DNA from 4 places in the Arthrobacter sp. 05N33_2 genome. Region 4 is predicted to be linked to each of the others. Evidence: riboswitches for the same ligand, from Rfam matches in the RefSeq annotation. Region 4 holds a riboswitch; each other region holds the start of a gene.

Region 1 (2,190 bases), on a different contig from region 4:
CGAGCAGCACCGCCAGCGGGATGGCCACCAGCAGCATGGTGAGGGTCTGTCCCATGGCGACGCCGATTTCGGGCAGGACTTCCAGGATGCGGTCAAACATTGATCAGGCCCTCCGACGCGGCTGTGGTGTGGGTGCCCCTCCCGGAGCGGTCCAGCTGGATCTCATCGGAGACCAGGTAGCGGCCGATCGACGTCGCCGGGTGGAAACCGGGGCGCTGGAGTTCGGCGAGGTCGAGCTGCTCCACCACCCGGCCTTCTTCCATGACCGCGACGTTGTCCGCGATGGCCTTGATGACATTCATCTCGTGGGTGACCACCACGATTGTGATGCCGAATTCGGCGTTGACGTCGGCCAGGTATTGCAGGACCGATGACGTCGTCCGGGGATCCACGGCCGACGTCGGCTCGTCACAGAGCAGCACTTTGGGCCCGGTGGCAAGGGCGCGGGCGATCGCCACCCGCTGTTTCTGGCCCCCGGAGAGTTTGGCCGGATACGTTCCCGCTTTGTCGGCGAGGTCCACGATTTCCAGGGTTTCGGCGGCCCGCCGCCGGCGTTCCGCCTTCCCGACGCCGGCGAACTTCAGGGACAGCTCCACATTTTCCTGGGCTGTGAGGTTGTTGAGGAGATTGAAGTGCTGGAAAATCATGCCGATGTCATGCCGCTTGGTCCGGAGCTCGGCGTCGGACAGGGTCACCAGGTCGACGCCGTCCACCAGGACGCGGCCCGACGTCGGGCGCTCGAGGAGGTTGATGTTGCGCAGCAGCGTGGATTTGCCGGCGCCGGAGAACCCGATGATGCCCTGGATGGTGCCCCGCCTGATGTGCAGGCTGACGTCATCGACGGCCGTGAAAGGTCCCGCGGCCGAAGCGAATGACGTGCTGACGTTCTGGATCTCGATCACAGGCCCCCACCTGCTCGGGGCCGCGGCGCTGCCGCTGTCTGCGTGTTCATGATTTCCTCCGGGCTCGCCCGAGGAAAGCCCTGGGTCCGGGCTTCCGGGCAGCGCTGAGCGAAGCCGGGGAGCCTCAGAACACAGTGGTTCTCCATCGGTCCTGGCGGTAGCACCGTCCTCAAAGGAGGGGGTTGCTGCGGCGTCACGGAGCCAGATCTCTCAGCCGCTCGGGATGGTTACGAGTCCATCTCACACGGCAGGAGGCCGGATACAGAAAAAGCCGGTCACATTTTGTAACCGACTCTTCCCGATCTGTTGATCGTCATTCCCGGGCCGTTAGATGCCCACGCGCCAGCCTTCGCGGGCGGGGCACGCGTTCACGACGACGTCCAGCCCGGCGGCCTTGGCCCGGTCCGTCGCGGCGTCGTCGAAGACGCCCAGCTGCAGCCAGACGGCCTTGGCGCCTACTGCGATGGCCTCGTCTATGACTGCGCCCACCCTGTGGGAGTTGACGAAGCAGTCCACGACGTCGATCGGGTGCTTCTCCGCCGGGATGTCAGACAGGGAACGGTACCCCTTCTCGCCGTGGACGTCGTCGCCCGGAAGGTTGACCGGAATGATGGTCATGCCCATCCGGTCCCGGACATAGAGGGAGACCTCATACGCCGAGCGCCATTCGTTGGTGGTGAGGCCGACCACCGCCCACGTGCCTTTGGTTCGCATGAGGCGGTCAATGACTGCCGGATCGTTAACATGGGCCATGCATCAACCTTACTCCTGCGACCTTTCCGGGCAATTGCCGAATAAATGAATGATTTGGGCAGGACCCACGCCGGGTGAACGAATATTACGGCGCTCCCGGACGCCGATTTTGCGGAATCGTGCATCTGAAGTTCTAGTAGGTAGTGACCATCCCGAGCGGCCGAGAGACCTGGATCGATGACGCCGCAGCAACCCCCCGGTGACGTGGGACGACCATTCCCACGCCACCGCTCCGCCCTCCTTCGGTGAAATTCGAGGGAGCCGGAGCAACCAAGGGTGCTACTGCCAGGACCGATGGAGTGCAGCAATGACCCCTGAGAATTCTTCCGCCCTGCCCACCTTTGCCCGGACTGCGTCCGAGGCATTCCCCCAAACCACTTCGGACGCGACGGCGAACGAAGCAGGGCTGCGTGACGCGCCCGGCTCCTCTCGCGGCTCTTCGGGATGGTCCCTGAACGAGTCCACGGACGGCGCAGTGCACGGCGTCCCCGCCGATGGGCCGGCGCGTCACCGCAGCAGCACCTTCGGAAACCAC
Region 2 (2,190 bases), on a different contig from region 4:
GGCGTTCGTGGGGTTCAGCCTGTTCGGCAAGGCAGTGGGCCTGGGCTGAGTTCCCCGCAAAGCAAGGCGGGGTCCCTTCGGGCCCATCCGGAGCCCCCGGACGGGCGCGAAGTGGCCTCGCGTTGCTATTAGGAGCAGGCCTTAAATGATCTCGGCCGCCGTCTCCTAGGTGACATCGTTGGCACCTAAGAGATGGCGGCCGAAGCGTGGGGCAGGTGGAGCGTTAGATCGTGACCGCTCCGGAGGCGGTCTCGAAGGTGACAGAGAGGATGCCGGGAGTACCGTGCGGCGCGATCCAGTTCACGGCGACGTCTTCCAGCGGCTTTTCAACCGGTTCGCCCAGCCACTCCGTGACGCGCTCGGCCGAACCGGCAATGGTCAGTGCGGACATCTTGACATCGCTCGCGTAGGCGTTGGACGGGTGCAACTCCGGGTCGCCCTCCCACTTGAGCATGTATGGCACCTGGGGGTCGGCGATGAGCCCCAGGATGCCGATCTGCTTCCAGACCAGTTCGCGGCCGTCGGGAAACTTCCGGTTGCCGTTGACGGCGGCGCGGCCGAGCCGCTCCTCGAACGGGGCCAGGTCGTCAACCTCGACGCACCAGCCCATCCAGCCGCCGCCGGCCTCGGAGCGTGCCCGGACGGCCTGGCCGAACGGGGCCTTGTCGGAGGCCGGGTGGTTCAGGACCTCCACGACTTCCAGGTACTTGTGTCCCGCGAGCGGGATAATCATGTTGCGTGTCCCGAAACGGGGGTGCACTCCACCCTTCACGGCTTCAACGCCGAGGGCAGACGCAATACGTTCAGTGGTGGCTGCCAAGCCATCGTGTTCACAGGCGTAAGAGACGTGATCCATGCGCATGCCATCATCTTGGCACTTTGTGATGGACCTCTCAGCTTAGGCTCCCCTAACCGTCATGGGACGTCCTGGGGCGCGGAACGCGGCGCCCCRGATGCTCCGTCACGGCGGCCGTCTTCATCTTCGTCACAAAGCTATCCAGGGCTCCGCCGCCATTCCTACACTGAAGTCAGGTCATGAGTGCCAGCGCACAGCCCCGGCTTGCTGGCCGGCAACCCTCGTATCGCGGTGGGGTGCCCCGGGTGAAGACCTGGCCGTCCGGCGCCCGCCGGAGGGCAAGCGCGGCGCCTGTTCCGGTTCGGGCCGAAAGCCCCGGCCGGTGCTGTGCCCAGTGACTCGAGGAGCACCAATGTCCAACGCCTGGTCCTTTGAAACCCGCCAGATCCACGCCGGCCAGGAGCCGGACAGCGCCACCGGCGCGCGTTCCCTGCCTATCTACCAGACGACGTCGTTCGTGTTCCCCAGCGCCGAAAGCGCCGCGAACCGCTTTGCGCTCGCCGAGCTCGCGCCCATCTACACCCGGATCGGCAACCCGACCCAGGATGCCGTCGAACAGCGCGTCGCCAGCCTGGAAGGCGGTCTCGCGGCGCTGCTGCTCAGCTCCGGCCAGGCCGCCGAGACGTTCGCCATCCTCAATATCGCCGAGGCCGGGGACCATGTGGTGGCCAGCCCCAGCCTCTATGGCGGAACCTACAACCTGCTCGCGCACACGCTGAAGAAGTTCGGCATCTCCGTGACCTTCGTGGCGGACCCGGACAACCTGGACCAGTGGCGGGACGCCGTCCAGCCCAACACCAAGCTGTTCTTCGGCGAAGTGGTCTCCAACCCCCGCCAGGACGTCCTGGACATCGAGGGCGTCTCCCGGGTGGCGCACGAGGCCGGCGTGCCGCTGGTTGTCGACAACACGCTCTCCACCCCCTACCTGATCCGGCCGATCGAGTGGGGCGCGGACATCGTGGTSCATTCSGCCACCAAGTACCTYGGCGGGCACGGMKCYGCSATCGCCGGCGTSATCGTGGACTCCGGCAACTTCGAYTTCGGGAAGGACCCKGAGCGGTTCCCCRRCTTCAACACYCCCGACCCCAACTACAACGGCCTGGTCTACGCCCGCGACCTCGGAGCGGGCGGCGCGCTGGGCGCGAATCTCTCCTACATCCTCAAGGCCCGGGTCCAGCTCCTGCGCGACCTCGGCTCCGCGGTGTCCCCGTTCAACGCCTTCCTCATCGCCCAGGGCATCGAAACGCTGAGCCTGCGCGTCGAGCGCCACGTGGCCAACGCCACGAAGGTGGCGCACTGGCTGGAGGGGCGGAACGACGTCGAATCGGTCGCCT
Region 3 (2,190 bases), on a different contig from region 4:
GCCGAAAGCGCCGGACCGGTGTGCCGCATGAGCTGCTTGACGGGCCCGTCGATGAATTCCTTGGTGCCCAGGATGGCCCCGCCCAGGACGCGGCCCTGGCCGTCGATGTGCTTGGTGCCGGAGTAGACCACCACGTCCGCGCCGAGGTCGCCGCAGCGCTGGAGCAGCGGGGTGGCGAAGACGTTGTCAACCACCACCGTGGCGCCGGCCGCGTGCGCCAGTTTGCTCACGGCGGCGATGTCCACGATTTCCTGCATCGGGTTCGACGGCGACTCGAAGAACACCGCCGTGGTCGGCTCGGACAGCGCGGATTTCCACTGCTCCAGGTCCGGGCCGTCCACGAAGACCGTCTCGACACCCCAGCGCGGCAGGATTTCGTTGAGGATCACGAAGCACGAGCCGAACAGCGAGCGGGCCGCGACCACCCGGTCGCCGGCCGCCAACAGCGCGCCCAGGGCGGTGAAGACGGCGGACATGCCGGACGCCGTCGCGAAACACGCCTCCGTTCCCTCGAGCAGCCGGAGCCGCTCCTGGAAGGTGGCGACGGAGGGGTTGCCGTAGCGGGAGTAGACGAAGCGCTCGTCCTCACCGGTGAAGGCGCGCTCGGCGGCAGCCGCGGACTCGTAGACGAATCCTGAGTTGAGGAAGATCGGCTCGGTGGTTTCCTGGAAGCCGGTGCGGTCAAGGCCGCCACGGACGGCCTGGGTGTCGGCCGCCCAGCCGGCGGCGTCGGGATTGAAAGTCACTTAGATCTTTCCGAGGTTGGTGGGCAGGCCGCGGTTCTTCCAGCCATTGACGGTGCGTTCGCCAAAGCGGTCGGTCTCGCCTTCGAAGCCCTCAAGGACGTTGTACGAGGTGTAGCCGGCGGCCGTCGCGGCCGTCGCGGCCGCGATCGACCGGGCCCCGGAACGGCAAAGGAACACCAGTTCGACGGCGGTGTCCTCCGGCGCCTGCTGCCTTAGCTGTTCCACGAAGTGCGGGTTCGGCGTGCCGCCGGCGAGGTTCCACTGGATGAAGAGCGGATCGTTGCGGCTCTCGCCCGCGGCCGCGGTGTCCGGGATGCCGATGTGGGCCCATTCGCCCTCGGTCCGGACATCCACCAGGATGGCTCCGGCCTCCAGCTTGGCCCACGCCTCCTGCGGGCTGAGGTCTCCGGCGTAGCTCATGCGTGGCCCGCGAAGGCCCCGTCGGCGCCAAATTCGTCGGCGTCGAGCTCATCAACCGCATTGGCCACGGCGGCGTCCGCACTGGCAATCGCGGCCGGCAGGACCAGCGCCTGCGCCACGATCACGGTGCTTCCGTTGAAGCTGGCGGCGGGGCTTCCATGCAGCACGTAGCCCTCGGCCAGGGCGGCTGACACCCGCTCGCAAAAGGCGCGGTCATCCGCCCCGGTGAACAGGCGGTAGGCCAGCCTCTCCTCGCCCCCGGGTGCGGTACCGGGTGCTGTGCCGGGTGCGGCTGTTGTGGGTATTGACGTGTCGGTCACGACGGATCTCCTCTTTCACGCTTGCAGCTCGAATTCTCGATTGCCGAGTATTCACCTGAGGCACCCCGCCGCGAAAGGGAGGGTTGCCGACCGGCCAGTCAGGGCTTGGCACCGGTTCTCATTACTCCCCAAAAACGTAACACCTGCGACGCCGGCCCGCACCGCCGCCGTCGTCATGTTCCGTAACCGGACCGCGGCCCGGGCGAGTAGTGGCGGGCTCCAGTTTCGGGTACAGCCCACTCGTGTCTGCCGGGACGTTTCGCCGTTTACTGGGGGGATTAGGTCCGACGAGTCGGCCGGAGCTGCAGGTGATTCGAGCAATGTGTGAATCAAGCAGTCCCGGAATCGACCCGTCTGTCCATCAACAAGCTGTCTGGGAATCGGTGGCTGGAACGGTCGGAGCCGCAGCCGCGGTCCGGCCGGTGACGGCGGAATGGAGCAATCGTGGGCCCGCGCATACTCGTTACCGGGATTACAAGCGCCGCCGGACGGGCCGTCGCGGCCCAGCTCGAAGCCCGGGGCCTCCCGTACCTCGGCTCCGACGCCCGTGCCGACACCCGCCAGGCCGGGGAGGCTCCCGCCGCCGCGGTCAGGCTCCTGCCGGCGACGAACCCGGACATGGTCCTGGACCTGCGCCGGGTGGTGGACCGCGAAGCCATCAACGTCATCATTCCGACCCTCACCGTGGAACTCCCGGTCCTGGC
Region 4 (2,190 bases):
GAGCCGCCCTCGTGCCGGGCAGGTCCCGTGGTCCAGCTGACGGAGTCGAGCCGGGCATCGCGGACCGCGCCGCCGCCGGCCAGGTGCGGGGTGCCGGCGTCGAGCCAGTCCGTCCGCCCCACCAGCACGCCGGCGCCGAACGGGGCGTACAGCTTGTGCCCCGAGAAGGCGAGGTAATCGACGTCGTCCGCGGCGATATTGATCCGCCGGTGCGGGGCGAGCTGCGCGGCGTCGACAACGATCCTGGCGCCGTATTCGTGCGCCAGTGCGGCCAGGGTCCGGATCGGGAGGATCTCTCCGGTGACGTTGGAGGCGCCGGTGACGGCCAACAGGCTGACGCCGCCGCGGGCGAGTTCGTCGCGCAGGCGGTCCACGGTGGCCGCGAGGGTGGCGGCGGCCACGACGCTGCGGTGCGGGACATTCTGCCAGGGCAGGAGGTTGGCGTGGTGTTCGATGTCGAGGTAGAGGACCTCGCCCGCGGGCCGCCCGTCGCGCAGCGGCAGGCAGCCGGCCAGCAGGTTCAGGGAATCGGTGGTGTTGCGCGTGAAGATCACGGAATCGCCGGGCCGGCCGCCCACGAAGTCCCGCACGATGTCCCGGGCGTTCTCGTAGACGGAGGTGCTGATCTGCGATGCGTAGCCGGCCCCGCGGTGCACGCTTGCGTAGTACGGCAGGATTTCGTTCAGGTAGGCCGAGACCACGGACAGGGCCGGGGCGGAGGCGCCGTAGTCGAGGTTGGCGTAGCGCGCGTGGCCGCCGGTGATCAGCGGGGCCTGGATTTCGGCCCCGGTGACGGCTGCCAGCGGGCGGGCCGCGAGGGCAAGCCGTGCATGGAATTCAGGGGCAACGGGGAAAATGGCAGTTGTCATGGGACCTCACTCGAACAGGACCCCACACCGTGGGAATCCGCGCTTGCCGGGTCCGTTCCGGACCGGCCAGGTCGTCACCCGGGGCACCCCACCGCGACTGGAGGGTTGCCGGCCAGCAAACCGGGGTTTAGCGCTGGCACTCGTGACCTGCATCGAGCGTAGGACATCGGCGCAGCCGGGGAAAAGGCGGCCGCCGATTGTGAAGCGGATTATTACGGGCGCGGATCAGTTGTTCGGGTGGGCCTGAAAGAGGTCGTCGAGTCCGGGGTTGAGCCGCTTGAGCACTTCCGAGTGCAGGATCGAATTGGTGGCCAGGGCGTTGCCGCCGAAGGGGCCGTCCTCGCCTTCGAGCGAGGTGAAGCGGCCGCYGGCCTCGGTCACGATGGGCACCAGGGCGGCCATGTCATAGAGGTTCAGCTCGGGTTCGCAGGCGATGTCCACGGCGCCCTCGGCCACGAGGCAGTACGACCAGAAGTCACCGTAGGCGCGGGTCCGCCACACTTCCTCGGTCAGGCCCAGGAACTCGTCCAGGTTCCCGCGTTCCTTCCAGCCGCCAAGGCTGGAGTAGGACAGCGAGGCGTCCTCTAGATTGGAGACGTTGGATACCTTCAACCGTGTGGCGGCGGCGAGCGAGCGGCCCGTGTAGGCGCCCGCACCCTTGGCGGCCCACCAGCGCTTGCCCAGTGCCGGCGCGCTGACGACGCCGACCACCGGCTCGCCYTCRTCGACGAGGGCGATCAGCGTGGCCCAGACCGGGACGCCACGGACAAAGTTCTTCGTGCCGTCGATCGGGTCGATAATCCACCGGCGGGAACCGTGGCCCGAGCTGCCGAACTCTTCGCCCAGGACCGCGTCACGCGGACGTGACCGGGAGAGCTGGCCGCGGATGGCCTCTTCCGCGGACTTGTCGGCATCGGTGACGGGTGTGAGGTCGGGCTTCGTCTCGATCCGAAGGTCGAGCGCCTTGAAGCGGCTCATGGTCTGGGAATCGACCGAATCTGCCAGTACATGGGCAAGGCGCAGGTCATCGTTGTAGCTCGAAGCGGGTTGACTCATGGTTCCAAACTACCGTCAAACCGGGCCGCCGGGCGGGAGGCCGCGGCACGGCGCCGCCGCCCCGTTGCCGGTCCGGCTAGGAGACGGTGCCCAGTTCCTTGGTTTCCTGCGCTTCCATCCGCGGGTCCGTGCCCAGCAGCCGGCGCAGGGACGCGAGCCTGGCCGGTCCCGAGGGCCCCGCGTGCCCGGCCGCAACCCACTTGTCTACGCCGCAGTTGACGGCGGTGGAGTCATGCTTGCAGCCGCGTTCGCAATCATCGGTGCC

What was found. Region 4 has a riboswitch for S-adenosylmethionine ahead of AC1DHX_RS13840 (aminotransferase class V-fold PLP-dependent enzyme). Riboswitches for the same ligand answer to the same signal wherever they lie in the genome.
Region 1: another riboswitch for S-adenosylmethionine. It lies ahead of AC1DHX_RS03100 (methionine ABC transporter ATP-binding protein); the one in region 4 lies ahead of AC1DHX_RS13840 (aminotransferase class V-fold PLP-dependent enzyme).
Region 2: another riboswitch for S-adenosylmethionine. It lies ahead of AC1DHX_RS11775 (bifunctional o-acetylhomoserine/o-acetylserine sulfhydrylase); the one in region 4 lies ahead of AC1DHX_RS13840 (aminotransferase class V-fold PLP-dependent enzyme).
Region 3: another riboswitch for S-adenosylmethionine. It lies ahead of AC1DHX_RS04935 (DUF1737 domain-containing protein); the one in region 4 lies ahead of AC1DHX_RS13840 (aminotransferase class V-fold PLP-dependent enzyme).

The regions. Positions count from the first base shown of each region.
Region 1 covers NZ_JBFTNJ010000002.1:45,895-48,084, reverse strand. The annotation lists gene AC1DHX_RS03105 (methionine ABC transporter permease) at 1-100, opposite strand, end outside; gene AC1DHX_RS03100 (methionine ABC transporter ATP-binding protein) at 93-902, opposite strand; SAM riboswitch class I at 1,042-1,132, opposite strand; gene AC1DHX_RS03095 (CoA-binding protein) at 1,230-1,655, opposite strand; gene acs (acetate--CoA ligase) at 1,963-2,190, shown strand, end outside.
Region 2 covers NZ_JBFTNJ010000024.1:604-2,793, forward strand. The annotation lists partial or broken gene AC1DHX_RS11765 (CPBP family intramembrane glutamic endopeptidase) at 1-49, shown strand, start outside; gene AC1DHX_RS11770 (VOC family protein) at 224-862, opposite strand; SAM riboswitch class IV at 1,032-1,147, shown strand; gene AC1DHX_RS11775 (bifunctional o-acetylhomoserine/o-acetylserine sulfhydrylase) at 1,209-2,190, shown strand, end outside.
Region 3 covers NZ_JBFTNJ010000004.1:120,956-123,145, reverse strand. The annotation lists gene AC1DHX_RS04945 (O-succinylhomoserine sulfhydrylase) at 1-746, opposite strand, end outside; gene AC1DHX_RS04940 (rhodanese-like domain-containing protein) at 747-1,166, opposite strand; gene AC1DHX_RS04935 (DUF1737 domain-containing protein) at 1,163-1,471, opposite strand; SAM riboswitch class IV at 1,499-1,612, opposite strand; gene AC1DHX_RS04930 (ATP-grasp domain-containing protein) at 1,931-2,190, shown strand, end outside.
Region 4 covers NZ_JBFTNJ010000035.1:8,473-10,662, forward strand. The annotation lists gene AC1DHX_RS13840 (aminotransferase class V-fold PLP-dependent enzyme) at 1-869, opposite strand, end outside; SAM riboswitch class IV at 904-1,017, opposite strand; gene hisN (histidinol-phosphatase) at 1,095-1,925, opposite strand; gene rsgA (ribosome small subunit-dependent GTPase A) at 2,002-2,190, opposite strand, start outside.